3 regions of the Paraburkholderia sp. OAS925 genome follow, and region 3 is predicted to be linked to each of the others. Evidence: riboswitches for the same ligand, from Rfam matches in the RefSeq annotation. Region 3 holds a riboswitch; each other region holds the start of a gene.
The links. Region 3 has a riboswitch for cobalamin ahead of cobW (cobalamin biosynthesis protein CobW). Riboswitches for the same ligand answer to the same signal wherever they lie in the genome.

Region 1 (10,530 bases), on a different contig from region 3:
TCATCTTCCCAAGACGTTTGGCGCCGGGCTTTTATGACATCATTATGGATTGCTACGGCGTCGCGGGGCTCGCGCCGCGCATCGGCCAGGAGGCGATACAGATGCAGACCATCGTGAGCCTCGTGTCGGCCGGCATGGGTGTCGCACTGGTGCCGCAATCGCTGCGTAACCTGCGCCGCACCGGCGTCGTGTACCGGCCGTTGCGCGAGTCCGTGCCCGCCATCGAGACAGGCCTCGTCTGGCGCAGCGCCGAGGTGAGTCCGGTGCTCGCGGGCTTTATCGACATCGCGCGGGCGCATGCCGCCGCTGCTGACACGCAGCCGGCCACGTCACGCATCTAGCGCCACGGCGGCGAACGCATTGCGCGCAAAGCCGTCCAATGCGGGCGGCGTGAGCCGTCCGTCATCCCTACCAACCCGCTTCTGAACCCGAACTGCCCATAACAACACGATGCTCATTCACCCGAACTTCGACCCCGTCGCCATTCACCTGGGGCCGCTCGCCGTGCGCTGGTATGGACTGATGTACCTCGTCGCGTTCATCGCGGCGATCGTCGTCGGCCGGCTGCGGCTGCGCTTGCCGTACGTCGCCGCGCAAGGCTGGACGCCGAAAGACATCGACGACATGCTGTTTTACGGCGTGCTCGGCACGATTCTCGGCGGCCGGCTCGGCTACGTGCTGTTCTACAAGGCGAGCTTTTACCTCGCGCATCCGCTCGACATCTTCAAGGTGTGGGAAGGCGGCATGTCGTTTCACGGCGGCTTTCTCGGCGTGACGTTCGCGATGGTGCTGTTCGCGTATCAGCGCAAACGCTCGTGGCTGCAGGTCACCGACTTCGTCGCGCCGATGGTGCCGACCGGGCTCGCCGCGGGGCGGCTCGGCAACTTCATCAACGGCGAGTTGTGGGGGCGCGTGACCGACCCGTCCGCGCCGTGGGCGATGCTCTTTCCCGGCGCCGCGCCCGACGACGCCGCGTGGCTCGCCGCGCATCCGCAACTCGCCGCGCAATGGCATCTGAACGAAGTGTTCGCGCAATATCACATGCTGCCGCGTCATCCGTCGGAGCTGTACGAGATCGCGCTCGAAGGCATCGCGCTGTTCTTCGTCATGTTCTTCTTCTCGCGCAAGCCGAAGCCGATGGGCGCGATTTCCGCCGTGTTCCTGATCGGCTATGGCCTCGCGCGCTTCACGGTGGAATTCGCACGCGAGCCCGACGACTTCCTCGGTCTTCTCGCGATGGGTCTCTCGATGGGCCAATGGCTTTCGCTGCCGATGATTCTCGCGGGCATCGCGATGCTGGTATGGTCGTATCGGCGCGGCCGCAGCGAAGCGGCTCACGCGTTGCCGTAACGCGCGGCGCGCGTTTTTTTCGGCGCGCGATGGACAGCAAAACGCCACGGGATGCAATGCATGCCCGTGGCGTTTTTGTTTGGCCGAATATCCAGCGAAGTGCCAGCGTATTACTTCATCTGCACCGAGCCTGACACATTCACCGTCACCGTCGACGTGCCGCCTTCTATCGGCACCGGCGCAGCCATTTTCGCGTCCGCGCCCATCGCGCGCGCGCTCATCATCATGACCGGCCGCGGCATCGAGCCGTTGTGCCCGACGTTGACCTCGCGGATCGAATAGCCGCTGTAGCCGAACGCCTGCGCGGACGATGCCGCCTGCTCGCGGAACGACTTGATCGCCTCGCCGGTGAGCTTCTGTTCGGCCACGCGCTGCGCCGCGGGCGACAGCGAGAACTGCACGTTGCCGACCTGCATGATGGAAGCCATTTGCCCCGCGAGCTTCGACGCCGCGGTGAAGTCGTGCGACTCGAGCACGATCTCCGTGCGGCCGCGCCATGCGGAGATGCGCCCGTCACGATCGGTCGACGGATAAATCGAGAACGAACCGGTGCGCGCGGTCACGCCGCTCACACCCTTTGCTTTTTGCAACGCGGAATCGGCACGCTGATTCAGCGTTGACGTGAGCGCCGACGGATCGCTCGCTTCCTGCTCGTAAAAGAGCGTGATGTCGACCACGTCTTGCGGTACGTCCGCGCTCGCTTGTGCATTCAGCGACAGCACGCCGGCCGGTTGATAGGGCACGACGCTCTGCGCGCGCGCAACGGCGGGCGTGAGCGCGAGTGCAGCGGGCGCCGCGCAGACCAGCGCGAAAGCGAGTGCACGTGCGGTGTGTTTCGTCATTATTGGACTCCATGCTTGAACAGGGTTGCGCGCGACGAGGCGAGCGCGACGCAACGGCACGACGCTTGCCGAAGCCGTTTGCGAGTCCGTTAGGCGCTCGTAACCTGAGCTTGGTTCCCTAATTTAACTTTGCTTCAACGTTGCTGCAGCGTTGCGGCAACGTGGGCCGCGCGACGTCAAACGAGCCGCGTCGTGATGAAGCGCCACTCCGCTTCGGTCACTGGCGTGATCGACAGACGGTTGCCTCTCGCGAGCACGCGCATGTCCTTCAGTTCTTCATGCTCGCGCAAGGCCGCGAGCGGAATCAACGGAATCTTCTTCTTGAACACGACGTCGACGAGCAGCCAGCGCGGCGTTTCCTGCGACGACTTCGGGTCGTAATACGGGCTCTTGCTATCGAACTGCGTGGGGTCCGGATAGGCCGTGGACGCAACTTCAGCAAGCCCCGCGATGCCCGGCTCGGGGCAGCTCGAGTGATAGAACAGCACGCCGTCGCCGATCTGCATGCCATCGCGCATGAAGTTGCGAGCCTGATAGTTGCGCACGCCCGTCCACGGCAGCGTGCGGTGCGCGGCGTTGGCGAGATGGTCGATGCTTGCTTCGTCCGGTTCGGACTTCATTAGCCAGTAGCGCATGAATCGAATTGAACGTTAGGGGTTTGAAGAAGCACGGCGCCCAAACAAAAACGGCACCGGACGCAAGTCCGATGCCGTTCCAAATAAGGTCCCCGCCTTAGCCGCTAGGCCGGCATCCTGAACCGGGGGTTCAGAATTGGTCGCAGTTAGCAGCACTTCGGGTACATCAGACAGAGTGACGCGCACGCCCGTGCTACAAATTTCCGCAACCGTGCACATGGCATTGGTTCAAGGAATATATGACCTTGGCGAACCAGGCAGGGAAGCTAAACCGATGAAGCAAAACCGATGACACTGAAACGATTGACTCAAACGTTGGGGACCTGTTCGCCTCGCGCAGTTCGTGCATGCTTCACGAACCTTGCCTGCTTACTTTCCGTTTGAATCCGCAGCCGGTATCAGCACCGGCCGCACTGCTCTCAACATGCTACTTGCAACTTACTGCACGCTGTACTGCTCGATGACAGTACCCAGTTGCTCGTTCATTTGATGCATTGTACGCCGGATTTCTTCAGCGGGAAATGCTTCTCCGTGACGCACGCTTGTTTGCAGCTTAAGCAGTTCGGATGCCAGCGACAGCGCAGCCATGACTGCAATGCGATCCGTGCCGCGCACGTTGCTGTTATTGCGGATCTTCGACATTTCGGCGTCGACTCGCGCGACTGCTTCAAGCAGCGCGCCTTCCGTTTCCGGCGAGCAGGCGAGGCGATAGGGCACGCCGAGAATCGATACTTCGATCTGCTTGGTCGTCATGCATTTTCTCCGTGGCGAGTGGCGTCGCTCTCTGTTTCGACCTCGTGCGGAGCGGGCTCGAGCAGATCGAGCTGGTTGTCCGGCTCGTTGTGCGCACGCGCACGCGGCAATTTTTCGAGGATCGCGTTCAGACGCACCTGCGCGTCGTCGATCTTGGCCGACAGCGCGTCGCGCTCCGCTTGCAGTGCGTCGCGTTCCTCGCGCAGCAGCGCAAGTTCCGTGCGCGTAGCTTCGGCTTCGGCGCGCGACTGCGCGAGTTGCTCTTCGAGCGCGAGGCGCGCTTCATTGTGGCGCTGGCTGATCGCGATCAGCTTGCCGATATTCTGTGAAAGTGTTTCGAGTTCGGTGAGCATGTGCTGCGTCCTCTAAAGACATCGCATTTTAGCGCGGAATGTCGCACGTTCCGACATTTGTCTCGTTTCGAGACGTAACAACCCCGCTTTTTGCAGCCTTTTTTCGACTGAAGAAGAGAAACTACGCGCGTGCCGGAGATCGCGTCGGACAATAGCTCGACCCTGTCCGAATGAATCGCTCTCGCGGCCCGCGTTCTTGACTGACTCAGAGGGCGCTCATACACTGGCCGCACTCTGGTGCCCGCGCGCATTTCATTGTGCGCGCAGTTAAACGGGAAGCAGGCCGCGCCGTTCTACCCGAACGCGCCAACCTGCGCTGCCCCCGCAACGGTAAGCGACCGCATTTCGCGTGCATTGCAGTTCGTCGCATTCGCTGCAGTTCATCGCAGTTCAGTGCTGCGGTACGAATCGTATTTCGAACAGCAGTTCGCGCTTTTGCAGTTCGATCCCCATCGCGTGTTCCGGTTCAACTCGCGAGTGTGCCACTGCGCGTCACGCGTGGGAAGGCGGGATCGAAAGTCGTTAGCCCGGATACCGGCCAGAGGGAGGGGCGCGCGGCGCGAATTGTCAAAAGCGCACGCGCCTCGTTACGCGACGGCCTGCGGGGAAGCGGGCCGCGCACGCCATCCACGGGAAATCTCACTTCATGCTGTCCCCCATCGCCCGCGCGGTGCTGCTCGCTTTTGCCGGGCTGCCCCATCTCGCGCATGCGCAGGCCGCCGCGCCTGCAAACGCCGACGCTTCGTCCACCGCTTCGTCCACTGCATCGTCCACTGTTTTATCGCCCGTCGTGGTGACCGCCGAGCGCGGACCGCAAGCGCTTGCCGATACGATCCCGCAGACGTCGCTATTCGATCAGCAGGACCTGGCCGACACCACCGCAACGGATCTGCCCGGCCTGCTGCAACTCGCGCCCGGCGCGCAAATCTCGCGTACAGGCGGGCCCGGTTCGACGGCGAGCCTTTATTTGCGCGGCGCGTCGTCGACGCAATCGCTGATTCTCATCGACGGCGTGCGCGTCGATTCCGTGAGTCTCGGCACCGCGCAAATCGCGCAGATTCCGCTCGATCAGATCGATCACGTCGAGGTCGTGAACGGCAACGTGTCCGCGTTATACGGCTCGGGCGCGATCGGCGGCGTGGTACAGGTGTTCACGAAAGACGGCGGCGCGCATCCGCCGCGTTTCAATTTCTCTGTGGGCTACGGCAGCTATCACACGCAGACGCAGCAGGTGGGCGCGAACGGCGCATTGGATAAAGACGGCCGCACGACCTTCAGCATTTCGCTCGCGCGCTCGAAAGACGACGGCTTTTCAGCGCTGAATCCAAGCGAGGCGCCCAACGCGAATCCGAACGCGAACGGCTATCTGAACGAGAGCATTTCGGCGTCGCTGCGCCACAAGTTCAACGACCAATGGGACGCGGGCGTCCGCTATCTGCAGTCGAACGGCAACAACAGCTACGACAACGCGTACGGCGCGCCGACCGATCTGAACAACCTCTACACGAAAGTGCGGCAGGTGTCCGCGTTCGCCAACGGCAAGCTGACCGACTGGTGGACCACGCACTTCATCGTGTCCGAAGGCGACGACCGCAGCGTATCGAAGACCAACGGCCTCTACAACGGACGCTTCGATACCGACAACCGGCAATACACGTGGCAGAACGATTTCGCGCTGGCCGCGCAGCAAAAACTGCGCGTGGGCTACGAGCATCTCGATCAGAGCCTCGACTCCGATACGTTCGCCGCGCCCACGCGGCATGTCGATTCCGTCTTCGCGGGCTACACGGCGCGCTTCGGACGCAACCAAATCCAGGCCAACGTGCGGCGCGACCAGTACTCCGATTTCGGCGGAGCGAACAGTTACTATCTCGGCTATGGGTTCGACATCACGCCGCATTGGAAGCTGAGCGCAAGCTATTCGGATTCGTTTCGCGCGCCGAGCTTCGACGATCTGTACTATCCGCTAAGCGGCAATCCGTCGATTCAGCCCGAGCGCAGCCATTCGCTCGAAGCGGCGCTGCAGTACGCGTCGAATGCGTTGGGCGTGATGCGTTTGAGTGCTTTCCAGACGCGTTATTCGAATCTGATCGACTATCAGCAGGTCACGCCGGGCATCTATCTGGCGGAGAACGTGGGGCATGCAAAAGTGCAGGGGCTCGAGGGATCGTGGAGCGGACATGTGGGCAAGACCGATGTGCGCGCATCGGTCACGCTGCAAAATCCCGTCGATCTCGACAACGACGTGGACCTCGTGCGGCGCGCGCGGCGCTTCGCGTCCTTGACGGTGAACCGCAGCATCGCGGGGTGGCGCGTGGGCGGCGAGTGGATCGTGAGCGGCCCGCGCGAGGACAGCAGCGGCAAGCTCGGCGGCTACGGCATCGTGAATCTGTCCGCGCGCTACAACATCACGAAAGCCTGGTACGTGGCCGCGCAAATCCAGAATCTGTTGAACAAGGACTATGAAACGGCCTACTCGTATAACTCGCCGGGGCGCGGTGCGTATGTCACGCTCGGCTGGCAGCAGCAGTGATGCGCGCGCCATGTTGAGAGCGCGCCGATGAGCCGTCATCCAGGTTCCCTGCCCGCCGCATTGCACGCGATGACCGCGAAGCGCGCCGCCGCGATCTGGCTCGTGCTCGCGCTCGCCGCGCTGGTCGTGCTGATGGCGTCGCTCGCGTTGGGCAGCGTCTCGCTCGCGCCCGCGCGCTTGATCGAGGCGCTGTCGCCGCTGCATGCGTCGGCGTCCGCGTCCGGCTCTGCCAGCGCCTCCGACGATCTCGCCGGCGAAATCGTGCGCACGCTGCGCTTGCCGCGCGCATTGGCCGGTTTCGCGTGCGGCGCATTGCTCGCAATGGCCGGTGCGCTCTTGCAAGTGCTGTTGCGCAATCCGCTCGCGGAGCCCTACGTGTTGGGCGTATCGGGCGGGGCCGCGAGCTTCGCGCTGATCGCGATGATCGCCGGCAGCGCGTGGTGGCTCGTCGATGCGTCCGCGTTCGCAGGCGCATTCGTGTCGATTCTGCTCGTGCTCGGTCTCGCGCGCCGCGAGTTGTGGCGCGGCGAGCCGCAGGACACGTCGCCGCGTTTGCTGTTGACCGGCGCGGTCATCGCGGCGGGTTGGGGCGCGTTGATCACGTTGCTGCTGAACCTCGCGCCCGACAATCGTCTGCGCGGCATGCTGTTCTGGCTCACCGGCGACCTCAACGGCAATGCGATGCCGTGGACGGCGCTTGCGGCGCTCGTGGTCGTTGTAGTTGTCATCGTGCCGGTTGCGCCGCGTCTGAACGTGCTTTTGCGAGGCGACGCCGTCGCAGAAGCGCTCGGCGTGGCGGTGATGCCGCTGCGCTTGCGCGTCTATCTCGCGGCCTCGCTCGCGGCGGCCGCAGCGGTGACGACGGCGGGCACCATCGGCTTCGTCGGGCTCGTCGTGCCGCATGTGCTGCGGCTCGCGTTCGGCAACGACCAGCGCATGCTGCTGCCCGCCGCGGCGCTCGGCGGCGGCGTCGCGGTGATGGGCGCGGACCTGATCGCACGCCTCGTGATCGCGCCGGCGCAATTGCCGGTCGGCGTGATTACGTCGATCATCGGCGTGCCGGTGTTTCTGTGGATGCTGCTGCGCGCCCGCCGATGATGCACGCCTCCCATCACACCTCCAACCAGGCTCAGCCCGCGCTCAGCGCGCAACGCGTGACGTTGCGTGCGGGCGCACGCACCTTGCTCGACGCCTTCACGCATACGTTCTATCCCGGCGAGATCTGGTGCGTGGCTGGACCGAACGGCGCGGGCAAGACGACGCTTCTATCGACGTTAGCCGGCTTGAAGCAACCGTCGGCGGGACAGGTCGAACTCGACGGCGTGCCGCTTGCGCACTGGCAGGGTCAACAGCTTGCGCAACGTCGCGCGTTGATGCCGCAAAGCGCGCCCGACGCTTTCAGCGCAAGCGTGCTCGACATCGTCATGCTCAACCGCTTTCCGCATCTGACCGGCTGGGGCTGGGAGCGCGAGGCCGATCGCGAGGCGGCGCACGCCGCGCTCGATGTGCTCGGCCTCACCGAATTCGCCGCGCGCGACGTGCTGTCGCTCTCAGGCGGCGAACGTCAGCGTGTCTCGCTCGCCGGGGTGCTGTGCCAGCAAGCGCCGCTGTTGCTGCTCGATGAACCGCTGTCGCATCTGGACTTGCATCATCAGATAGAGTGCCTGGAAGCGCTAAGCGAATGGACACGCGAGCCGGGACGCACGGTTCTGTTTTCCTGTCACGACCTGAATCTCGCGCGCCGGTTTGCGACGCACGCGCTGCTTCTGGACGGCGCGGGCGCTGCCTATGCGGGTCCCGCCCACGATGTACTGACGCCCGCGTTGACGAGCCGCGTATTCGGCTATCCGCTGATACTGATCCGCGATGGCGAGCACGAAGCACTGATTCCCGCGCCGCGTTCACGTCATGAATCGTCTTCGGTTCATGACACATCGGCAAGCCGGTAGCCAGACCACAACATCATCTATCTTCACGAACTCATGACTTCCACGCCAGGCTTGTCCGCATTGTCCGAAGTTGAACCGCTCGATGAGACGTTGCGCGCCGAGCTTCAGCACATCATCGATACGAAGACGAAGCCGCCCGGCAGTCTCGGCCAGCTTGAAACGCTCGCGCGTCAGATGGGTTTGATCCAGCGCAGCACGCGTCCCAACGTACAGCGACCCGCGTTGATCGTCTTCGCCGGCGATCATGGCATTGCCGCCGAAGGCGTCAGCCCTTATCCGCAAGCGGTGACCGCGCAGATGGTCGCGAATTTTCTCGCGGGCGGCGCGGCGGTCAATGCGTTGAGCCGCGTGGCCGCCGTCGAACTCGAAGTCGTGAACGCCGGCATTGCAACACCGCTGCAGCACACAGACGGCCTCATCGACATTCCGATTGCAGCGGGCACGCGCAACTTCGCGCACGAACCGGCGATGACGCGTGACCAGGCGCTCGCCGCAATGCAGGCCGGCGCCGCGCGCGTGCGGCATCACGCGGCGCTCGGCAGCAATGTGATCGGCTTTGGCGAAATGGGCATTGCGAACACGTCGGCGGCGGCGTGTCTGATGAGCCGTTTGTGCGGCGTGCCGATCGACGAGTGCGTGGGCCGCGGCACCGGTCTCGACGACGCGGGGCTCGCGAAAAAGCGCAACGTGCTGGCCGCGGCGCTCGCGCATCACGGTGCCTCGCATGATCCGCACGATCGGCACAATCGGCACAATCCGCTCGATGTGCTCGCCACCTTCGGCGGCTTCGAAATCGCGATGATGGCGGGCGCCTATCTGGCGGCAGCGCAGGCGCGCATGACGATTCTGGTCGACGGCTTCATTGCGAGTTCGGCGCTGCTGGTTGCAAACGCCATTGCGCCGAACGTGCGCGAGTACTGCGTGTTCGCCCATGCGTCGAACGAAGCGGGGCACCGGCGTATGCTCGATCATTTCGGCGCCACGCCCTTGCTCGCGCTCGACATGCGGCTGCGGCGAAGGCACGGGTGCCGCGCTCGCCGTGCCGCTGCTGCGCGCGGCCTGCGCGTTCATCAACGAGATGGCGAGCTTCGAATCGGCCGGCGTCGCGAATCGCGAAGCCTGAGCGATCCTCGGCATGCTTTTCAAACCCATGCACGCGACGACGCACCCATGAACCCGCTGGCGGAATTGCGCTACTTCTTCACCGCGCTCGGCTATTTCACGCGCGTGCCCGTGCCGCGATGGGTCGGCTATGAACCGCATTATCTGAATGCGGCGGCGCGTTACTTTCCGCTCGTCGGCGCGCTGATCGGCGGCGTCGGCGCGCTCGTCTATCTCGCTGCGCTGCGTGTGTTTCCGGCGGGCGTCGCGGTGTTGCTGTCGATGGCGTCGACGTTGCTGGTTACCGGCGCATTTCACGAGGACGGTCTCGCCGATTGCGTCGATGCGTTCGGTGGCGCCTATGCGCGCGACGATGTTTTGCGCATCATGCATGACTCGCGCATCGGCGCATTTGGCGCAATCGCGCTGGTGATCGCGCTCGCGCTCAAGTGGCAGACGCTCGCCGCGTTGCCGCCGATGCGCGCCGCCAGTCTGATGATCGCGGCCCATGCGGCAAGCCGCGCATGCGCGATCAGCTATCTGGCGACGCTCGACTACGTGCGCGCGGAGGGCAAGGCAAAACCGGTCGCGCAACGCCTGAGTGGCATGGCGCTGCTGTGCGCGGCGGTGTTCGGATTGCCGTGGCTGCTGTGGCCCGATGGTCCGCACGGACTGCTCATGCCCGATTGGCGCTTTGCCGGCGCGACGCTTGCCGTGCTGCTAGTGCTGCGCTTTGCGATGGGCCGCTACTTCGTGCGGCGCATCGGCGGCTATACCGGCGATTGCCTCGGCTTCGCGCAGCAGATCTTTGAACTGAGCATCTATCTGGTGGGGCTCGCATGGACCTCGTTCTGATCCGTCACCCCGCAGTCGCGCTCGACGCGGGCGTGTGCTACGGCCACAGCGATGTGGCGCTCGCCGAGGCGGCTGATGTGTCGTCGGCCGCGCTTGCGCTCAGGCTTGCCGGTTTGCAGGTGCCCGCGCCGCGCGTCGTGATGTCGAGTCCGTTGACGC
Region 2 (10,530 bases), 290 kb from region 3:
CGCCGGTGCCGCCGAGCAGCAGAACCCGCGTCATCGCGCCGCTCCGATCAGATTGCCCTGGCGGTCGATCGCGAATGTCTCGACGCTCACCTGCGGCGGCACGATCTCGCGCGCCACGCGAAGCGCATGTTCGCAGACGATGTCGGCGAGCGGCACCTGTTGCGCATGCGCGAGCGCGACGGCCTGCTGACTCGTGTTGGCCGCGCGAATCGCGGCCTGCAACGCGTCGTTCGCGCCGTGTTCGGCGGCCCATGCGGCGAGCCGTTCGAGGTCGATGCTCGAGTTGCGGCTATGCAGATCGAGGTGGCCCGCCGCGAGCTTGCTCAGCTTGCCGAAGCCGCCGCAAATGCTCAGCCGCTCGACCGGCGCGCGCTTCATATGCTTGAGCACCGCGCCGACGAAATCGCCCATTTCGATCAACGCGATGTCGGGCAAGCCGTAATGCGCGCGCATCGCGTCTTCGCTCGCGTTGCCGGTGCAGGCGGCGACATGCGTATAGCCGTTCGCGCGCGCGACGTCGATGCCTTGATGAATCGACGCGATATACGCCGAGCACGAGAACGGGCGCACGATGCCGGTCGTGCCCAGAATCGACAGCCCGCCGAGAATGCCGAGCCGCGGGTTCATCGTCTTGAGCGCGAGCGCTTCGCCGCCCTCGACGCCGATCGTCACTTCGAAGCCGCCGCGATAGCCGTGCTCGGCGGCGAGTTCGGCGAGGTGCGCGGTCATCATCTGACGCGGCACGGGGTTGATCGCGGGCTCGCCGACCGCGAGCGTCAGTCCGGCGCGCGTGACGGTGCCCACGCCCGGTCCGGCGCGAAACACCACGCCCGCTTCCGCGACGAGGCGCACGCGCGCGAACACCACGGCGCCGTGCGTGACGTCGGGATCGTCGCCGGCGTCCTTGATCGTGCCGGCCTCGGCGCCGTCGTCGGTCAGGCGGCAGAACACGAGCGGCATCGGCACATGCTGGCCCTTCGGCAACACGATTTCGGCGATGTCGCTGACCACGCCCGCGAGCAGCAGACGCGCCGCCGCCAGCGACGTCGCGGTGGCGCAACTGCCTGTCGTGTAGCCGCTGCGCAGCGGCGCGGGTTGTTCGGCGGTCTCGTCGCGCATCGCGGTCAGGCGGAGCGTTCGGGCTCTGTGGGCGACTTGCAGCGCGCTCGGCGCTTGAAGACTTCACCACATCGAGCAAGGTGATCGGCAGCGCCTGCCGCCACGTATCGAATCCGCCGAGCGGTTGTGCATCGGCAAGCGCAATGCGCGTCAGCGTGCCGCCATGCTGTTCGCGCCATGCGGCAAGCGCCGCCTCGCCTTGCAACGTCACGGCGTTGGCGACCAGCCGGCCGCCGTCGCGCAGACTCGCCCAGCACGCGTCGAGTACACCCGGCACCGTCACGCCGCCGCCGATGAACACCGCATCCGGCGTCGGCAGCCCGTCGAGTGCTTCAGGCGCGCGGCCCGCGACGAGTTGCAGACCCGGCACGCCCAACGCGTCGCGATTGTGTTCGATAAAGCGCTGCCGCTCCGCGTGCGCTTCAATGGCAATCGCGCGGCAAGCCGGATGCGCGCGCATCCATTCGATGCCGATCGAGCCGCTGCCCGCGCCCACGTCCCACAGCAATTCGCCGGGCGTCGGGGCGAGGCGCGCGAGCGTGATCGCGCGCACATCGCGTTTGGTCAACTGGCCATCGTGGCGAAACGCGTCATCGGGCAAGCCGCAAGTGAGCGGCAGACGCGGCGCGCCATCCGTCGCGCGGCATTCGAGCGCGATCAGGTTCAGCGCGGCAACGTCGCGCGCGGACCACTGATCCGCGCGGCCGTCGATGCGCCGCTCCGCGTCGCCGCCGAGATGTTCGAGCACGGTCATGCGCGTCGCGCCGAAGCCGCGCGCGTTCAGCAGCGCGGCGAGCGCCGCGGGCGTGCCGCCGTCCGCGCTCAGCACGAACACGCGCGCGCCGTCACGCAGATGCGCATTCAGCGTCGGCAGCGGCCGGCCGACCAGCGACACGACGGCCGCATCCTGCAACGGCCAGCCAAGCCGGGCGGCGGCCAGCGATAACGACGAAGGTGCGGGCAGCACGCGCAACTCGTCGGCCGGCAACTGCCTGGCCAGCGTCGCGCCGACGCCGAACAGCATCGGATCGCCGCTCGCCAGCACGCAGACGGAGCGGCCGCGCTCGGCGAGCAACGGCGCGAGATCGAACGGACGCGGCCACGCGGCGCGGCGCGCGGCGAGCCGCGCCGGCAGCATCGACAGATGACGCTCGCCGCCGTAAATCGCCGACGCCTCCAGCAACGCACGCCGCGCGGGCCGTCCCAAACCGGCGAAGCCGTCGTCGCCGATGCCCACTACCGTCAGCCACGCCGGCATGCATCCTTCCTCATGATGTCTCTCAAAACAATGCGCTGCGCCACGCCGGTCAAAGCGTCCAGCCTCGTTGTGCTATCCGAAAAAAGGCATAATACAGCCGCCGGTGCCCTTCGGGGCCTAAGAGGGAACACAGCGGGGAAACCATCGCCGCTGCGGCTGCCCCCGCAACTGTATGCAGCGAGTCCGCCTGCGCTAAGCGCCACTGGTTCGACCGGGAAGGCCGCGGCGGACGACGACCTGCGAGCCAGGAGACCTGCCGGCGAGACTGTTCGTGCCAGCCAACATCGGGCGGGGTGTACCGATGCCGCAGCCAAGCCGCTTTATCGCTTGCTCGGGCCGTCGCGCGACGCTAACCGCGGTGTCCGTCTTGAATCGAGCTTCTCCCTCCTCCACTGTATTGCCTGACGCGGCTTTCGCGCTGCGGCCCTCGGCGTGTCCGGGGCTCCTGCGGATCGTCGCCGCGCGCGACGGCGGCATCTGCCGGATCAAGCTGCCGGGCGGCGAACTGAGCGCGGCTCAGGCCCACGCAATCGCGGATGCGAGCACGCGGCACGCGGCGGGCGTGATCGAGTTGACGAACCGCGCGAATCTGCAACTGCGCGGCGTTCGTGGCGGCGAGGAAGCGGCGTTGATTGCGGCGTTGGTCGATGCGGGGCTTGGGCCTTTGGCGGAGGCTTCTACTTCTTCTGAAGAAAAAGCCGACACCAGGTCTTCCGCCGCCCTCACCGCTTCAGCCGCCGACGACATCCGCAACGTGATGATCAGCCCTGCCGCAGGGCGCGACCCCTCCGCGCTTTTCGACACAAGGCCGCTTTGCACGACTTTGCTCGCGCTCTTGCAAAGCGACGCGCGTTTTGCGGCGCTGTCGCCGAAATTCGCACTGCTCGTCGACGGCGGCGAGCGTCTTGCGCGGCTCGATCATCCGCATGACGTGTGGCTCGCGGCATCGCAGGATGGTTCCGGCGAGATCCGCTTCGTGTTCGGCCTCGCCGGTTGTCCACCGGTTGCTGCGACGAATTCGGCGACGATTGATGCAGGCGCACTCGCCGCCGTGCTGCCGTCGCAAGTTCCGGCGCTGGTGCGGGCGCTGCTGCATACGTTTCTCGATCTCGCCGCCGACTCCGACACGACCCGCATGCGTCAGCTGCTCGCCGAACATTCCGCCGACGCAATCCTGCGACACGCGCAAACCTACGTCGATTTCCCGTTGGCACGCGACGCAGCGCTCGCCGAGTGGCAGCGCAGCACGCCCGCCGATGCCACGCTGCGCGTCGGCGCTCACGCGCAGCGTATCGCGGGAACGTGGCACGTCGGCGGTCAACCGCTGCTCGGCCGCATCGACGCAACCGCGCTGCATGGCCTCGCTTCGCTGGCGCGGCAACACGCGAACGGCGCGCTACGCATCACGCCGTGGCAAAGCGTTCTACTGCCCGACATCGCCACACATGCCGTGCCCGCCGTGCTTGCCGCGCTAAAAACGCTGGGCTTTGCATGCGATCGCAACGACCCCGCTTCACGCCTCATCGCGTGCGCCGGTTCCACCGGCTGTGCAAAAAGTCTCGCGGATACCAAAGCCGACGCGCTCGCGCTCGCGAAGCGCCTGCCCGCGGGCGTCGACGTACACCTGAGCGGCTGCCCGCGCTCCTGCGCCGCCGCGCATTGCGCGCCGTTCACGCTGCTTGCCGCGGCGCCCGGCCTCTACGATCTTTACCGGCGCGACGCACAGCCGGGTTTCGGCGAATGCGTCGCGCGCCGACTGACGATCGCACAAGCCGCCGACACCCTCGCGCAACTCGCCCAAGCCGGACAGACGCACGCCCAGGGCGCACGACCAGAATGCCCGACTCAAATGAGTGATACCGATGCTTGATTACATTCGCGACGGTCAGGAGATCTATCGCCAATCCTTCGCAACGATCCGCGCCGAAGCCGATCTGTCGCGCATCCCCGCCGACCTCGAAAAGCTCGCGGTGCGCGTGATCCACGCGTGCGGGATGGTCGACGTGATCGGCGATCTCGCGTTCTCGCCGAATGCCGGCACGGAGGGGCGTCTCGCGCTCGCGCAAGGTGCGCCGATTCTCTGCGACGCCGGCATGGTCGCGCAAGGCATCACGCGCGCGCGCCTGCCCGCGAACAACGACGTGATCTGCACGCTCACGCACGAAGCGGTGCCGGACCTCGCGCGCGAACTCGGCAACACGCGCTCGGCCGCCGCGCTCGAATTGTGGCGTCCGCGTCTTGCGGGCAGCGTCGTCGTGATCGGCAATGCGCCGACCGCGCTGTTTCATCTGCTCGACATGCTCGATGCCGGCGCGCCGAAACCCGCGCTGATTCTCGGCTTTCCGGTCGGCTTCGTCGGCGCGGCGGAATCGAAAGCCATGCTCGCGGGCGACAGCCGCGGCGTGCCGTATGTCGTCGTGCATGGCCGCCGCGGCGGCAGCGCGATGGCCGCCGCCGCGGTCAACGCGCTGGCGACGGAGGTCGAATGACCGCCGCGCCGCAACGTGCAGGGCGTCTCTTCGGACTCGGCGTGGGTCCGGGCGATCCCGAACTCATCACGCTCAAAGCACTGCGTCTCCTGAAGGCCGCGCCGGTGGTCGCGTACTTCGTCGCGAAGGGCAAGAAGGGCAACGCGTTCAGCATCATCGAGGCGCATTTGCACGACGCGCAGCAGCATCTGCCGCTCGTCTATCCGGTGACAACGGAGGCGCTCGAGCCGCCGCTTTCGTACGAAGCGATCATCGCGGATTTCTACGACACGGCCGCGCAGATCGTCGGCGGACATCTGGACGCGGGGCGCGACGTCGCGGTGATCTGCGAAGGCGATCCGTTTTTCTACGGCTCGTATATGTATCTGCACGACCGGCTCGCCGCGCGCTACGAGAGCGAGGTCGTGCCGGGCGTGTGCTCGATGCTCGGCGGCGCGGCCGTGCTCGGGGCGCCGCTCGTCTATCGCAACCAGAGCCTGTCGGTGCTGTCGGGCGTGCTGCCCGAAGACGAACTGCGCCGCCGTCTCGCCGATGCCGACGCCGCCGTTGTGATGAAACTCGGCCGCAACTTCGACAAGGTGCGGCGCGTGCTCGGCGATCTCGGCCTCGCGCATCGCGCGCTGTACGTCGAGCGCGCGACGATGGGCAATCAGCGCATCGTGCCGCTCGCCGAAGTCGATCCGATGGCGTCGCCGTATTTCTCGCTGCTCGTCGTGCCGGGGGAAAAATGGCAAGGATGATGCCGCCCGCCATCGTGATTCTGGGCGTGGGCGCGTTGGACACGGCGCGGCGCATTCAGGCGCTCACGGCCGGTTCGCAGGTGCATGCGCTGCAAGGACGCGTGCAGGCCGACGTCGCTTATAGCGAACTCGGCGCGCATCTGCGCGAGCTGTACGCGCGCGGCACGCCGATCATCGCGCTGTGCGCGGCCGGCATCGTGATTCGCTGCGTCGCGCCGCTCTTGTCGAACAAGGGCGCGGAGCCGCCGGTGCTGGCCGTCGCCGAAGACGGCAGCGCGGTCGTGCCGCTGCTCGGCGGCCTTGCCGGCGTCAACGTGATGGCGCGCGACATCGCGGCCGCGCTCGGTGTGTCGCCCGCCATCACGACGAGCGGAGAACTGAGGTTCGGCACCTGCGTGCTGAATCCGCCCGAAGGCTACGCGCTCGCCGATCCAGGCCAGGGCAAGCGCTTCGTGTCGGATCTGCTGGCGGGCGAAAGCACGCGCGTCGAAGGCGACGCGCCGTGGCTCGACGACGCGCAACTGCCGCGCTCCGCATCCGCGCGGCTCGCGATTCGCGTGACGCCGCACGCGTGGAATGGGCGCGAGGATGAGCTTGTGATTCATCCACGCAGCGTGGTGGCGGCGGTGGCGTTGGGAGAAGCGTCGGAGATTGTCGCTCGCGTGCGCGCTTCGCTTCAGGCGCACGGCCTCGCTCCGCTTTCGCTCGCGGCGCTGGTGGCGTCGTCGGAAGATATGGCGCACGCGGCGTTGGCCGAAGCCGCCGCAAGCCTGAACGTGCCGCTGCGTTTTGTCGAACCTCGTTCCGCAGACGACCGCTCATCGGCGAGCCTGCCACACAAGCTCTTAAACGCCGCATTGCGCATCCCTTACGAAACGCTCAACGACGACCACGCCCAAGGCGTCGCGCTCGCCCTATCGCCTTTGGCCATCGATCCCCACACGATAGGCCGTGCGCGCGGCCGCCTAACGGTGATCGGCCTCGGCCCCGGCAGCGCCGATCTCATGGTGCCCGCCGCCCGGGACGCGCTCGACGAAGCCACCGACATCCTCGGCTACGAGACCTACGTGAAAATGGCCGGCCCGCTGCGCGCCGACCAGCGTGTGCACGCGACCGACAACCGCGAGGAAATGCAGCGCGCGCGCCATGCATTCGAACTCGCGAGCGAGGGACGCTCGGTGGTGATGGTGTCGTCCGGCGACCCCGGCGTGTTCGCGATGGCCGCGGCCGTGCTCGAAGCGCTCGACGCGTCGGACAACAACGCGTGGGCCGCCGTCGAACTCAGCATCGTGCCGGGCGTATCGGCGGCGCTCGCCACCGCCGCGCAAGCGGGTGCGCCGCTCGGCCATGACTTCTGCATGCTGTCGCTGTCGGACAATCTGAAGCCGTGGAGCATCATCGAAAACCGCTTGCGGCATGCAGCGCAAGCGGACCTCGTGATGGCGTTCTACAACCCGATTTCGCGCGCCCGTCCGTGGCAACTCGACAAGGCGCTCGACATCGTGCGTGAATACCGCGCGGCCGATACGCCGGTCGTGCTCGGACGCGACATCGGCAGACCGGGCGGCACGCTGCGCACGGTCACGCTGGCCGAACTGCATTCCGCCGATGTCGACATGCGCACGATGGTGATCGTCGGCTCGTCAACGACGCGCCGCTTTAGCAAAGGCGCGCAATGGGTCTATACGCCGCGCTGGTATCAATGAGCGCGGCCTGTAGAGCGTGTAGGAGCAAAAGTCACGCCGCCGCCTTGATATCGTCGATCGCGCGCTGCCTCACGCCCAGGTCGTCCCACAACTCGGGGTGACAGGTGAACACGAGTATCTGATGCCGCGACGCCGCGTCGATCAACGCCCGCTTGATCGCGTCGCGGCGAGCGGCGTCGGTATGCACGGCGGCATCGTCGAGCATGAGCAGCGTCGGCCGGCCCGACGCCTTCAATAGATCCGCGTACGCGAGCCGCGTGAGAATGCCGAGCTGTTCGCGCGTGCCGAAGCTCAACGCGTCGAGCGTATCGGCGCGGCCATAGCGGTCGAGCGTCGCGGGACTCAGATCGTCGCCGAGCGCAATCGTCGATTGCGGGAAAATCCGCTTCAGATAATGGCCGAGGCGCTCGGTCAACGGCGCGCGCAGTTGCGCGACCGCCGCATCGCGTTCGGCGACGAGCACTTCATCGAGCAGACTCAAGGCACCGGCGCGCAAGCTCAATTCGTCCTTGCGGCGCGTGGCCTGCTCGATCTTTGCCTCGAGCGCGGCGAGCCGCTCGCCGAGTCCCGATGCACCGACGGTCTCCAACTGGCTGCGCAAATGCGCAATGCGCACTTGCCGCTCATGCTGCTCCTGACGCGCGAGCTGCGCAGACGCGCGATAACGCTGCGCCTCTGCGGCGGGATCGTCCAGACGCGCGGCCTCGAGTTCGCGCTCGCGTCCTTCGCGCTGCTTCGTCAGCGCTTCGACCTGCACGCGCTGTTCGACAATCTTCGCCTGCCATTGCGCGCGGTTGCTGCAAAACGCCGCGTCGCTCAACTGCGCTTCCTTGCGCTGCAATTGAAGCGCGAGCGATTCGGCCGTGGCAATGCCGGTCGAACGCTTTTCCGCGGCATCGTTCAACAGCTTGCGGGCGCTTTCCAACGCGGCGCGCGCAAGGTCGGCGTTGCGCCGCGCTTCGTCGAGCGGCAACGCCGACGAGACATCGGGCAAGCCCGCGAGCCGTTCGTTCGCGGCCTGCAAGCGCGCACTCGCCGAAGCCGACGCCGCGCGCAACGCGTCGATGCCGTGCGGCGCATGCGCGTCGAGCACTTTCGCGTGACTCGTCTGCTGCGCGACGAGCGCCTTCCACTGCTCATGCCTCTGTTCTGCTTGCGCGAGCGACGCCACGCCGAGCGCCTGCAACGACTGCGCGTGCTGCGCTTCGAGCGCCGCGAGTTCGGACAGTCGCGCGGGCAAATCGGAGACGCCGGGAATCACGCGCAACTCGCCGAGTTCGCCGAGACCAATGCGCTTTTCTTCTTCCAGACGCAGCACGCCCTCGCCGCCGATCCGCGCATCGCCCACCGTGATCGATCCGTTCAACCGGTATTCGATGCGAGTCATCGCCGCTTCGGTGCGCGCGCGCAGCACGGTCAACGACGCATCGAGCGAAGCCAGGCGTTTCAGTTTCGTCTCGTCGACTTCGAGCGCGGCCGCGGCGCGTGTCGCTTCGACAAGCGCTTCGTGCGCTTCGTTCGCCGCGCCGATCGCCGCTTCGAGCCGTTCGAGTTCGGCGCGATAAAGACCGATCTGGCTGCGCAAGTCCGCGGCGCTCACCGCTGCGTTGGCGAGTTCAAGCGCGCGGTTTGCATCGGCCGAGGCTTGCTCCAGTTGCACGACGCGGCTCGACGCCTGCCCATGTTCGGTCTCGACGGCGGACACATTGGCGCGCGCCGCGTCGAGTTGCTGACGATCGCGCGCGACGGCCGCCTCCAGTTCCACCGCGGCCTGTTCCTGCTGCAACGACAACGCGAGTTGCGCCTCGCCGACCTTCAGCGCCTGCACGAGATCCTGCACGCCGCGCTCCAGTTGCACGGCGGCATCGGCGCGCTGTTGCGCGAGCAGCGCCTTCTGCTCGTGAAGCTCCCAGGGCCGCTTGCGCTCGGCGTCGTCGAACGCTTCCTGCTGCGCGGCGAGACGCGCGATGTTTTCGTCGAACTGCTCGCGCTGCCGGACAAGATCGTCGCGTTCGGCGCTCAATGTGCTCAGCGCCGCTTCGGCTTCCGCGAGCGGACCGGTGGACTTCTGCGTGCGCGCGGTCAGCAATTGCCGAAGCTCGCGCTGCACGACGGCGATCAACGCGTCCTCTCCCGCCGATTCGCGGCTGCCCGACAATTGCGACAACGCATCGCGCAGATACTGCGCCGCGTGTCCCGTCGAGTCGCGCATTTCCTGCGTGCCGCCCTGCTGCACCCACAGCAAGCCGGGCACGCCCGCGTTCTCGGCCTTCAGCGGACCGCGCGCGGCGCGCGAAAAGCCGAGCAAGGCCGCGAGCTTGTCTTCCGCTTCGTCTTCGCCGTACACGCTTTGGCCGATCTTCAGTTCGCAGCGCTGACGCGTGACGAACTGCTTCGACAAGCGGCATGCAACGCCGTCCAGATCGAAGCTCACTTCGACGGAAGGCTGCCCGCTCGCCTTGCCCCACGGCAACAGATCCTTCAGATGCGAAGCCTTGTAACGTTCGAGGAACACCGCGCGCACGGCCTCGGCAATCGTGCTCTTACCCGCTTCGTTCGGTCCCACGAAAAGATTGAGTCCGGGCTGAAGGTCGTCGATAAAAAGCCGTCCGGTGAACTGCTTGAATTCCTGTATCGCGATGCTTTGTAGCTTCATGCGGACCTCGCCTCACGCGGCAGTTCACGTTGAAAACGCGCCAGCAGCAACAACGCCTCGGCCGCGCGCCGGACCTGTTGCGGATCGGATTGCGGGTCTTCCTGCAGGCCGCGCAGACGCGCGACCACTTTCGCCAGATAACCACTCTGCGCGCCGAGTTCGGCGAGATCTTCGGTGGTGGGCAGCACTTGCAACGCGCTCATGTCGACGCGCAATGCGCGCACGCGCGCGCGGGTTTCCTCGACGGCGACGTGGAGCGCTTCTGCATCGGCGAGCGCGGCCGTGCCGCTCACCGTGACGCGCAGCACGTCGCTGCCGCTCAGCGTGGCGAGGCGCGCCTTCAATGCGTCGACGTCGGTCGGCACGGAGATCGTTTCATCCCACCGATGCCACTGATACTGGCCGACCCGCACCGGCTCGACCACGGCTCGCGCGCTTGGCTCGCTCAGGCTCACATCGAGCACGAAGCCCGGATCGTTCGCGCGAAAACGGTCCTGCTCGTGCGTGCCCGCGTACCACGTGCGATCGTCGACGCGAAGGTGGCCATGCCAGTCGCCGAGCG
Region 3 (10,530 bases):
ACTCCACCATCAGGCCAAAACGGTCGATCAATTGCGGCCGCAATTCGCCCTCTTCAGGATTCATCGTGCCGATCAGCACGAAGCTCGCCTCATGACTATGCGATACGCCATCGCGTTCGACGGTATTCACGCCGCTCGCCGCCGCATCGAGCAACGCATCGACGAGCGCATCGGGCAGCAGATTCACTTCGTCCACATACAGCACGCCGCGATGCGCCTTCGCGAGCAGCCCAGGCGAGAAGCGCACGGAGCCGTCGCGCAGCACCGTTTCGATATCGAGCGTGCCGATCAGACGATCCTCGCTTGCGCCAAGCGGCAAGTTCACGAGTTGCCCTTCCGGCAGCAACTCGGCGAGCGCACGCGCGGCCGTCGATTTCGCCGTGCCGCGCGGCCCGCTGACCAACACGCCGCCGATGCCCGGATCGATCGCCGCGAGCAGCAATGCCTGCTGCAACGCGGGCTGTCCGATCAACGCGGCAAACGGAAACGCGGGCCTTTTCTGCGGCGCGCCGTCGCGTGCATCGTGCGTGGCTGCATTCATGATTGCATTCCTTCGATCTGCTGTTCGCTCGCGAGCAGATGCTGTTCGACCTGCGCGCGATAGTCGCCAGGCGTCTGCCACAAACCGCGCTGCATCGCTTCGAGCAGACGCTCGCAAATCGAATGCAGCGCATGCGGATTGTGCTGTTGCAAGAACTCGCGCGTGTCGCGATCGTTCAGATAAGCATCGGCGACGAGCGCATATTGATGATCCGCGACCACGCGCGCGGTCGCGTCATAGCCGTAGAGATAATCGACAGTAGCCGCGATTTCGGAAGCGCCCTTATAACCGTGGCGCTTTACACCGTCGATCCATTTTGGGTTGACCACGCGCGAGCGGATCACGCGCGCGATTTCCTCATGAAGCGTGCGAACGCGCGGCGCGGCCAGATTGCTGTGATCGGCGTGATAGACACTCGGCTGATTGCCCGCGAGATGCCGCACGGCCGCCACCATGCCGCCCTGAAACTGATAGTAGTCGTTCGAATCCAGCAGATCGTGTTCGCGGTTGTCCTGATTCTGCAAGACGACATCCATTGCGGCGAGGCGTGCGCCGAACGCCTGACGCGCCTCTTCGCCCGCACTTTTCTGCGTGTACGCATAACCGCCCCACGCCTGATACGCGTTCGCGAGGTCCGCGTCGGTCTGCCATTGCTGCGAGTCGATCATGTCCTGCAAGCCCGCACCATACGCGCCGGGCCGCGCGCTGAACACGCGCCAGCCGGCGCGCTTGCGCGCTTCGGCGGCGTCCATGCCGCGCGCGATCAACGCATCGCGTTCACGCAGAACACGCGCGCGAATCGGATTGAGCTCCGCGGGTTCGTCGAGTTCGGCGACGGCCTGCACCGCCGCATCGAACAGGTGCATCACGTTGGCGAAAGCGTCGCGGAAAAACCCGGATACGCGCAACGTGACGTCGATACGCGGACGGTCGAACGCTTCGATCGGCATGATCTCGAAGTCGGTCACGCGATGGCTGCCCGGCGCCCACTTCGGCCGCACGCCGAGCAGCGCAAGCGCCTGCGCGACGTCGTCGCCGCCGGTACGCATGGTCGCGGTGCCCCATACGGAAAGACCGATCGCGCGCGGATAATCGCCGTGTTCCTGCAGATGCCGCTCGATCAATTGCTGAGCCGACTTGAGCCCGAGCGACCAGGCGGCTTGCGTGGGAACCGCGCGCGTGTCGACCGAATAAAAGTTGCGCCCTGTGGGAAGCACATCGGGCCGCCCACGCGATGGCGAACCGCTCGGCCCCGGCGGCACGAAACGCCCTTCGAGACCGCGCTTCAGATGCAGCATCTCCTGGGGGCCGCATGCGTCGAGCCGCGGCAGCACGTCGTCGCGCAAACGTTCGAGTACGCGTGATGCTTGCGGCAGGCTGACTTCGGCAAACGAGTTTGAAGCGTCGCCTTGCTCCTCGCACATTGCTCGAAGCATGTCGGCTGCGAGCAGTTCCAGACGCTCGCGCGTATCGCCGCAATGCCGCCACGGCGCGTCGCTCACGCGTTGCAGAACATCGGGGCGCGGACCCGTCCATGCGGCGGACCAATCGACGGACAACGGATCGAAGAACCGATCGATGTTCAGATCGCGCGCCAACGCATCGATCAAACCTGCGTTGCCGCCTTGCCCATCGCCGACGGGAAAGCGCCCCAGCGCGAGCAACGTATCGCGCCGTTGCACGCCGTGCGGCGATTGACCGAACGTGTGCAACCCGTCGCGAATCTGCGCCTCTTTCAATTCGCAGAGCCACGCATCGACGCGCGTCAACAGCACATCTTCATCGTCCTCGCCGTTCGGCTCCGACAGGCTCAGCTCTTCATGCAGCCTATGTTCTACGATGGTCGCGAGAATCGTGCGCCGCAACAGCTTCGAGCGGCGCGGATCGACCATCAATGCTTCATAGTATTCATCGACCTGGCGCTCGAGATCCTGCAGCGGCCCATAGCTTTCCGCGCGCGTGAGCGGCGGCATCAGGTGATCGACGATCACCGCCTGCGCACGGCGTTTCGCCTGGCTGCCCTCGCCTGGATCGTTGACGATGAACGGATACAGATGCGGCATCGGCCCGAGAATCAGATCGGGCCAACAGGTATCGCTCAATGCGACGCTCTTGCCCGGCAGCCATTCCAGGTTGCCATGCTTGCCGACATGCACGATTGCGTCGATGCCGAACTGATGACGCAGCCAGAAATAGAACGCCAGGTACGCATGCGGCGGCACCAGCTCGGCGTCGTGATAGCTCGCGTAATCGCCCTGGTCACGTGAACGCGACGGCTGAATGCCGACGAACACATGACCGCAGCGCCAGCCCGAAATCATGAAACGGCCGCGCCGCACGGTCGGGTCCTGGTCCGGCGAGCCCCAACGCGCGTTCAGCGCATCGCGCGTCTGAGCAGGCAGCGCATTGAAATGCGCGAGGTAGTCGCCAAGCGCAAAGCTTTGCAAAGCGGGCCGCAGATCGCGCACGACGGGATCGTTCGTCACGCCTTCGGTCAGCTTCTTCAGCAGCGCGTCGCCGTTTTCTGGCACGTCGGCCACGCGATAACCTTCGTCGCGCAGCATCGACAGAATGCCGACCACCGACGCCGGCGTGTCGAGCCCGACGCCATTGCCGATGCGTCCCTCGCTCATCGGATAGTTCGCGAGAATCAGCGCGAGCTTCTTCTCGGCGTTGTCGAGCGAACGCAGCCGGCACCAGCGGCGGCTCAGTTCAGCGAGAAAACGCACGCGCTCGAGATCCGGCTGATAGCGGACCACGTCGACTTCCGTATGCGGACAACGATAGGCGAGTCCCTTGAAACTGATCGCGCGCGTGATGATGCGGCCGTCCACTTCCGGCAGCGCGATATGCATCGCGATGTCGCGCGAATTGAGACCCTGGTTGTCCTTCACCCAGTCGTCGCGATTGCCGCCGCTCAGGATCACTTGCAGCACCGGCGCATCGCCTGCGAGCGCGAGCGGCTCTGGATCGTCGATCGCAGACGCGGCGAACGCAGTGGTGTTGAGCACGAGTGCGGCGTCATGTTGCGCGCACAACGACTGCACGACTTCGCGGCTCATCGCATCTTTTAGCGACGTGATCGCGATCGGCAGCGGGTTCATGCCTTCTGATTCGAGCGCGTCGATCAGCGCATCGAACACCGCGGTATTGGCCGCCTGAAGATGCGCCTTGTAGAACAGAATCGCGGCAACGGGCGCGGCATGCCGCCAGCGCGCCTGCCAGTCGGCGATAGTCGGCGTATCGCATGCGGGATGGTAGAGCGACGCGGCAGGCAACGCGCGCGGCGGCGCCGGTTCGCGTCCCCATCCTAAAGCGCGATGCGCGATGCAGCGCAGGAACGCCTCGGCGTTTTGCGGCCCGCCTTCGCGCAGATAGCGCCACAGTTGATGGCATAGATCCGCATCGGCGGTACTACGTGCGAGCAGGTTCGGATCTTCCTGGAGATCGCCGGAAAACATCGCGAGCGTCTGCTGTTTGCGCTCCGCAAGCGCGACCACCTGCTCGATGCCGTATGGCCAGTACGCCTCGCCGCCAAGATGATCGACCACGACGACGCGCGCATGTTGCAACACGTCTTCGACGTAAAAGTCCACGGAGGCAGGCTGCCGCAGATACGTGACATTCGCGAGGCGCACGCTCGGAAAGCCGTCGCCGAGACGGGGAAACACGCTCGCGAGCAACGACAGCGTCGTATCCGCGGAACTCAGAATGACGATGTCCGCGGGCCGCTGATCAATGCGGATCACGCCTTGCGTATCGTCGACGAAACCGCCCGGCGTGGTGCGCAGCAGATGCATGTGTCTATACCTGCTTACGTCTGTTGCGCGGCGACAGCGGCTGCGACGCCGAGCGCGGCGTCGAACGCGCGTTGCAGCGCAGCCTGGTCGAGGTCTTCACCGATCAGCACGAAGCGGCTTTCGGCGCCTTCGCCTAGTTCTTCCAGTTCACCTTGCTGCCAGCGTCGATCGAAATAACTATCGAAGCGCCGGCCCACGCCTTGAACGACGAGCCGCATCGGCGCGCCCGGCAACGCCGCGAAACCCTTCACGCGATAAATCGTGTTGTTTTCCACGAGTCCTTGCAGCGCGGCGATCACCGCTTCACGCGACTGTGCCTTTGCATTCACGACCACCGAATCGAACTCATCGTGATGATGATTGGCGTCGTCGGCCGAACCGTGGTGATCGTGGCGCAAGTGAATCGTTTCCTCCGACGCCGCTTCAAGCCCGAACAACGCATGCAGATCGAGCTCGCCTTTATGCGCGCGCACGATCTTCACCTGCGGCGGAATTTCGGCGCGAATCACGGCTTCGACCGCGTTCTGGCCTGCTTCGTCGAGCAGATCGGTCTTGTTCAGAATCACCAGATCCGCAGCCGACAACTGATCCTCGAACAATTCGTGCAGCGGCGACTCATGGTCGAGATTCGGATCGGCCTTGCGTTGCGCGTCGACGGCAAGCGGGTTTTCGGCGAATTGGCCGCTTGCCGCAGCGGGTCCATCGACGAGGGTAATCACCGCATCCACCGTGAAACTGTTCTTGATCTGCGGCCAGTTGAACGCCTGCACGAGCGGCTTCGGCAACGCGAGCCCCGACGTTTCGATCAGCACATGGTCGATCTGCTCGCGGCGCTCGACGAGCTTTTCCATCACCGGAAAGAACTCTTCCTGGACCGTGCAGCACAGGCAACCGTTCGCCAGTTCATACAATTGGCCTTCGGTCTCGACGCCGTTTTCATCGCAACCAATGCCGCAACCTTTGAGGATTTCGCCGTCTATGCCGAGCTCGCCGAACTCGTTGACGATCACCGCAATGCGCTTGCCGCCCGCATTCCGAAGAATGTGCCGCAGCAACGTGGTCTTGCCGCTGCCGAGAAAGCCCGTGACGATGGTGACGGGAATCTTGCGCATCTGAACTTGCATGGTGAGTCCATCCGTGAGAGTTGCATCTGCTGGCCGGCCGAATCACACGCTTTCGCGCATGACGTCGCATCGCAAAACGCGGGAACGCACGACGGCCTTGCCGCTACACCAGGGAAACGCAGAATACGGGTATGAGGTCATGAGCGCAGCGCCGCTTCCCCGCGGCGTTCGCCCTTCGTGTTCCGGCCGGTATCCGGGCTGGCGAAAGCGCCGCTTCCCCTTCCCGGACGAGTGATTTCTCGCCCAGTGGTGATATGCCGACGCGGCCTTGCGCGTGGACATCGAAGCCGGCTCCGCGGCGCCATGCAAACCGCCATGACGTCGCTTTTCGCTTACCGTTGCGGGGGCAGCACAGGTTGACCCGATCCATGCGAGGCGGGCGCCCTGTTTCCCGTTTAACTGCATGCGCACGAGCGCGCACACGAGCACCAGAAGTGCGTGCGAGTGTAGGCCGCGCGCCTTGCGCCGTCAAGAAAACGCAAGCCCGGCGCGCTTATCGGACGGGCTTGCCGTGTGCTATCGTATGCGCGCGTCTGGTGCCCGCACATGCGCTCGCGTGTGCAGTTAAACGGGAAACAGGCAGCGCGCTTGCGCTCAACCTGTGCTGTCCCCGCAACGGTAAGCGACCGGCGGCGCGATTATTTTTTGCGCCGCACATGCGTTTTCAGTGCCACTGTCCAGCACATTCGAATGAATGTGGGCGGGAAGGCAAAGCGCGTGAGGCCGCCAGCCCGGATACCGGCCAGACGCGGAGGCGGCCGTGCGTTCTCAACGTCACGCCGCCGGCCGCCGGAATCCGCGAGGGACGGATGTGAAGGCGCTCAAGCACGACTTAGGGAAGCGGTCTGCAATCCGCGTTTGCTGTCGTGCGCGAATGCACAGTTTCGAATGACTTCAATCTCCATCACATTGCGTGTATGTCGACGCTGCGCGATTGCATGTGCGCCGACGCGGCGCATGCCGCGATGAAACGCGCATGGCTGATCGGCGCAGGCCCCGGCGACGTCGAACTGATGACGCTGAAGGCAACCCGCGCGCTCGCGCAAGCCGACGTGATACTCGTCGACGATCTGGTGAACCCCGACGTGCTGCAATTTGCGCGCGCCGATGCGTGCATCGTGTATGTCGGCAAGCGCGGCGGTCATCCGTCGACGCCGCAACACGGCATCGTCGAACAAATGCTCGCGCATCTGAACGAAGGGCGCAGCGTCGCGCGACTCAAAGGCGGCGATCCCTTCGTGTTCGGCAGAGGCGGCGAAGAGCAACAGGCACTGCATGCCGCGGGCGTCGATGTCGAAATCGTCAGCGGCATCACGGCCGGCATTGCGGCGCCGGCGGCCATCGGCATTCCGGTCACGCACCGCGATCATGCGCAAGGCGTCGTGTTCGTGACCGGCCACGGCGCGGGCACGAGCGAGCCGGATTGGGCCGCGCTCGCCGCCACGCGCATGACGCTCGTCATCTATATGGGCATGCGGCGGCTAAACGACATCGTCGGCGCGTTGCTGGCAGCGGGCATGTCGGCACAGACTCCGTGTGCCGCGATCGAATCCGCAACGCGCCCCGAGCAGCGGCATGCGCTCGCGACACTCGGTGATTTCGCCGATGCCGTCGCGCGCGCGGGACTCGGCTCGCCCGCAATCGTGGTGATCGGCGGCGTGGCGTCGCTGGCGAAGGATGTCCGATGAAAACGCTTAGCGTGGGCATCGGTTGCCGCTTGCAGACGTCGGCGGAAGAAATCGAAAACGCTGTGCGCGCAGCGCTCGGCTCGCATGCGTTCGAAGACATCGCGGCCGTCGCCTCGATCGAGACAAAAGCGCAAGAACCCGGCTTGCTCGCGTTCTGCGCGCGCCACGGGTTGCCGCTGCAATTCTTCACTCGTGCGCAGATCGCCGCGCTGCATGTCGCCGAGCCCTCGGCGGCCGCGCGCGAGCATCTCGGCGTCGACGGCGTCTGCGAACCTTGTGCGTTGCTTGGCGCGTCGATCCACGCTGCTGCTCAAACGCCCTATCTCGTCGCTCGCAAAACCGTCCACGCGGACGTCACCGTGGCGATTGCATCGACCGAACACGCGCTGCCGCGCAGCGCCACCTTCACTGACCAGGACCTTCCATGAAGACCGATCCCGAATCGCATCAACGCATGACCGAACGCCGGCGCGAAGGCCACGAAAAGAAGCAGGCCAACGCGACCGTCGAAAAGGGTCTGCTGATCGTCAACACCGGCACCGGCAAAGGCAAGACGACCGCTGCGTTCGGCATGGCCGTGCGCGTGCTCGGCCACGGCATGCGTCTTGGCGTCGTGCAGTTCATCAAGGGCGCGCTGCATACGTCGGAGCGCGACTTTCTCGGCGCCATCGCCAACTGCGATTTCGTCACGATGGGCGACGGCTACACCTGGAACACGCAGAACCGCGACGCCGACATCGCGACCGCGCGCAAGGGCTGGGACGAAGCGCGCCGGATGATCGAAAGCGGCGACTATCAGATGGTGATCCTCGACGAGCTGAACACCGTGCTCAAGTACGAGTACCTGCCGCTCGACGAAGTGCTGTCCGTGATCGCCGCGCGTCCAGAGATGCTTCATGTGGTCGTGACGGGCCGTCATGCGCCCGAGGCGCTGATCGAAGCCGCCGACCTCGTCACCGAAATGCGCATCGTCAAGCATCCGTATCGCGAGCAAGGCGTGAAAGCGCAGCGCGGCGTGGAGTTCTGAACGTGCCCGCCTGCCCCGCGCTCTTCATCAGCGCGCCCGCGTCGGGCCAGGGCAAGACCACGATCACCGCGGGTCTTGCGCGCTACCATCGGCGGCTCGGGCGGCGCGTGCGTGTCTTCAAGACCGGGCCCGACTTTCTCGATCCGATGATTCTGGCGCACGCGAGCGGCGCGCCGGTGTTGTCGCTCGATCTGTGGATGGTCGGTCAGGACGCGTGCCGCAATCTGCTTGCCGAGGCGGCGGCCGAAGCCGATCTGATCCTGATCGAAGGCGTGATGGGTCTGTTCGACGGCACACCGAGCAGCGCCGATCTCGCGAGCGCTTTCGGGGTGCCCGTGCTCGCCGTCATTTCTGCGAAGGCGATGGCGCAGACCTTCGGCGCGGTCGCGTTCGGGCTCGCGAATTTCAGGCCGCACGTGCCGTTTCATGGCGTGCTCGCTAACCGCGTCGGCTCGGCGCGTCACGCGCAGATGCTGCAAGAAGCGTTGCCACCGACGCTGCGCTGGTGCGGCCACCTCGCAGCAAGCGATGAAATCGAATTGCCCGACCGTCACCTCGGCTTGCATCAAGCGGCCGAAATCGACGACCTCGACGCGCGCCTCGAACGCGCCGCCGATGCGCTCGCCGATACGGCGTTAGCCGACCTGCCGCCCGCCGTCGAATTCGGCGCGCCCACGCCGCTGGCGCTGCCGCCGCTTCTGCAAGGCAAGGAGATCGCCATTGCGCGCGACGCAGCGTTCTCGTTCATCTATCCGGCCAACGTCACGCTGCTGGAAGCACTCGGCGCGCGCGTGCAATACTTCTCGCCGCTCGCCGACGAGCCGTTGCCCGCGGGCACGGACGCTGTGTATCTGCCCGGCGGCTACCCCGAACTGCACGCGGCGGCGCTCGCCGCCAACATGCGCAGCGCCGCTGCGGTCCGCGCGCATGTGGCAAACGGCAAACCGCTCGTCGCCGAATGCGGCGGCATGCTGTATCTGCTCGATCGACTCACCGACACGCAAGGCGTCAGCACGCCGATGCTCGGCCTGCTGCCCGGCCACGCGACGATGCAAACGCGTTTCACCGCGCTCGGCATGCAGCAGATCGACAGCCTGCATGGCGTGATGACCGGTCACACGTTTCACTACTCGAAGGTGAGCACCGCGTTAGTGCCGCTGCGCTCGGCCACGCGGCCTCAAGGCGATGCGCCCGGCGAGGCGCTATATCGCGCCGGCTCCATCGTCGCAACTTATATGCACGCTTACTGGCCCTCCAACCCGGCTTTCGCGGCCGCTCTCTTCAATGGCCAAGCCTTTTAACGACGCCGACCGCGATGCGGTCTATCGCGCGATCCACGAACGCCGCGACATGCGCCATTTCGTGCGCGATCCCGTCGATGCCGCCGTGTTGCAGCGTCTCCTCGACGCCGCGCATCACGCGCCGAGCGTCGGCTTCATGCAGCCGTGGCGGATCGCGCGCATCACCGATCCCGCGTTGCGCGCCGCGCTGCATGCAACCGTCGAAAGCGAACGGCTTGCCACCGCCGACGCGCTCGGCAAACGCCGCGAAGAGTTCATGAAGCTGAAAGTGGAAGGCATGCTGGAATGCGGCGAGCTGCTCGTGATGGCGCTGATGGACGGCCGCGAGCGGCACGTTTTCGGCCGACGCACGTTGCCGGAGATGGATCTCGCGTCAGTCGCGTGCGCGATCCAGAACATGTGGCTCGCCGCGCGCGCGGAAGGCCTCGGCATGGGCTGGGTGTCGCTCTTCGACGTCGATGCGGTACGCCGGCTTCTGCATATGCCCGAAGGCGCGCGGCCGGTCGCGATACTGTGTCTTGGGCACGTCGACCGGTTCTATAGCGAGCCGATGCTGCAGACCGAGCGTTGGGCGGATCGCATGCCGCTCGCCGATTGTGTGTTCGAAAACCGCTGGCCTGAGAACCTCTAAGCGCAGCAGCGGCGTTACTTTTCAAGCGGCTCGACGGACACGACATCCGGCACGCCGCGCGCTTTATCCATGCGCAATTTGACGCGCCAGTCGGCCGGTGCGTCGAAGGGAAATTGAGCCAGCGCGCTTTTGATCAGCGACGGCGTCGCGCGCAGCGGATCGGCGTCGCGATCCGTGCTGGCCGCGCTCACTTTGTAGATCTCGCGTCCGCTCGCGCGCTCGAAAAAACGCAGCGTCAGCGTATGCCTATACGCACGTGCCCCGAACAGCGAGAACGGTGCGCCGCTCTGCGGACCGCAATCGCCGGCCGTGCAGTCGCTGCGATCCACGCCGATTTCGGCGGGACGCGTTTCGTATCCGACTGACAGCACGTAGTGCGCGGGACGGTCAGCGGTATCGGCAAAGCCCTGCTTCGCCA

Region 1: another riboswitch for cobalamin. It lies ahead of ABIE53_RS06040 (TonB-dependent receptor domain-containing protein); the one in region 3 lies ahead of cobW (cobalamin biosynthesis protein CobW).
Region 2: another riboswitch for cobalamin. It lies ahead of cobG (precorrin-3B synthase); the one in region 3 lies ahead of cobW (cobalamin biosynthesis protein CobW).

Annotation. Positions count from the first base shown of each region.
Region 1 covers NZ_JBEUNO010000001.1:1,385,076-1,395,605, forward strand. The annotation lists gene ABIE53_RS06005 (LysR family transcriptional regulator) at 1-341, shown strand, start outside; gene lgt (prolipoprotein diacylglyceryl transferase) at 451-1,350, shown strand; gene ABIE53_RS06015 (SIMPL domain-containing protein) at 1,461-2,192, opposite strand; gene ABIE53_RS06020 (EVE domain-containing protein) at 2,369-2,827, opposite strand; RNA gene ssrS (6S RNA) at 2,913-3,094, opposite strand; gene ABIE53_RS06030 (cell division protein ZapA) at 3,266-3,580, opposite strand; gene ABIE53_RS06035 (hypothetical protein) at 3,577-3,933, opposite strand; cobalamin riboswitch at 4,152-4,490, shown strand; gene ABIE53_RS06040 (TonB-dependent receptor domain-containing protein) at 4,580-6,466, shown strand; gene ABIE53_RS06045 (FecCD family ABC transporter permease) at 6,494-7,564, shown strand; gene ABIE53_RS06050 (ABC transporter ATP-binding protein) at 7,561-8,415, shown strand; partial or broken gene cobT (nicotinate-nucleotide--dimethylbenzimidazole phosphoribosyltransferase) at 8,449-9,538, shown strand; gene ABIE53_RS06060 (adenosylcobinamide-GDP ribazoletransferase) at 9,586-10,371, shown strand; gene cobC (alpha-ribazole phosphatase) at 10,356-10,530, shown strand, end outside.
Region 2 covers NZ_JBEUNO010000002.1:2,248,125-2,258,654, reverse strand. The annotation lists gene ABIE53_RS28880 (cobalt-precorrin-6A reductase) at 1-34, opposite strand, end outside; gene ABIE53_RS28875 (cobalt-precorrin-5B (C(1))-methyltransferase) at 31-1,119, opposite strand; partial or broken gene cbiE (precorrin-6y C5,15-methyltransferase (decarboxylating) subunit CbiE) at 1,160-2,377, opposite strand; cobalamin riboswitch at 2,462-2,652, shown strand; gene cobG (precorrin-3B synthase) at 2,736-4,247, shown strand; gene ABIE53_RS28860 (precorrin-8X methylmutase) at 4,240-4,866, shown strand; gene ABIE53_RS28855 (precorrin-2 C(20)-methyltransferase) at 4,863-5,606, shown strand; gene cobJ (precorrin-3B C(17)-methyltransferase) at 5,603-7,312, shown strand; gene ABIE53_RS28845 (AAA family ATPase) at 7,344-9,968, opposite strand; gene ABIE53_RS28840 (metallophosphoesterase family protein) at 9,965-10,530, opposite strand, start outside.
Region 3 covers NZ_JBEUNO010000002.1:2,536,391-2,546,920, forward strand. The annotation lists gene ABIE53_RS30075 (magnesium chelatase ATPase subunit I) at 1-541, opposite strand, end outside; gene cobN (cobaltochelatase subunit CobN) at 538-4,341, opposite strand; gene cobW (cobalamin biosynthesis protein CobW) at 4,356-5,465, opposite strand; cobalamin riboswitch at 5,633-5,913, opposite strand; cobalamin riboswitch at 5,983-6,226, shown strand; gene cobA (uroporphyrinogen-III C-methyltransferase) at 6,431-7,153, shown strand; gene ABIE53_RS30095 (cobalamin biosynthesis protein) at 7,150-7,581, shown strand; gene cobO (cob(I)yrinic acid a,c-diamide adenosyltransferase) at 7,578-8,180, shown strand; gene ABIE53_RS30105 (cobyrinic acid a,c-diamide synthase CobB) at 8,183-9,481, shown strand; gene bluB (5,6-dimethylbenzimidazole synthase) at 9,465-10,112, shown strand; gene ABIE53_RS30115 (DUF4136 domain-containing protein) at 10,127-10,530, opposite strand, start outside.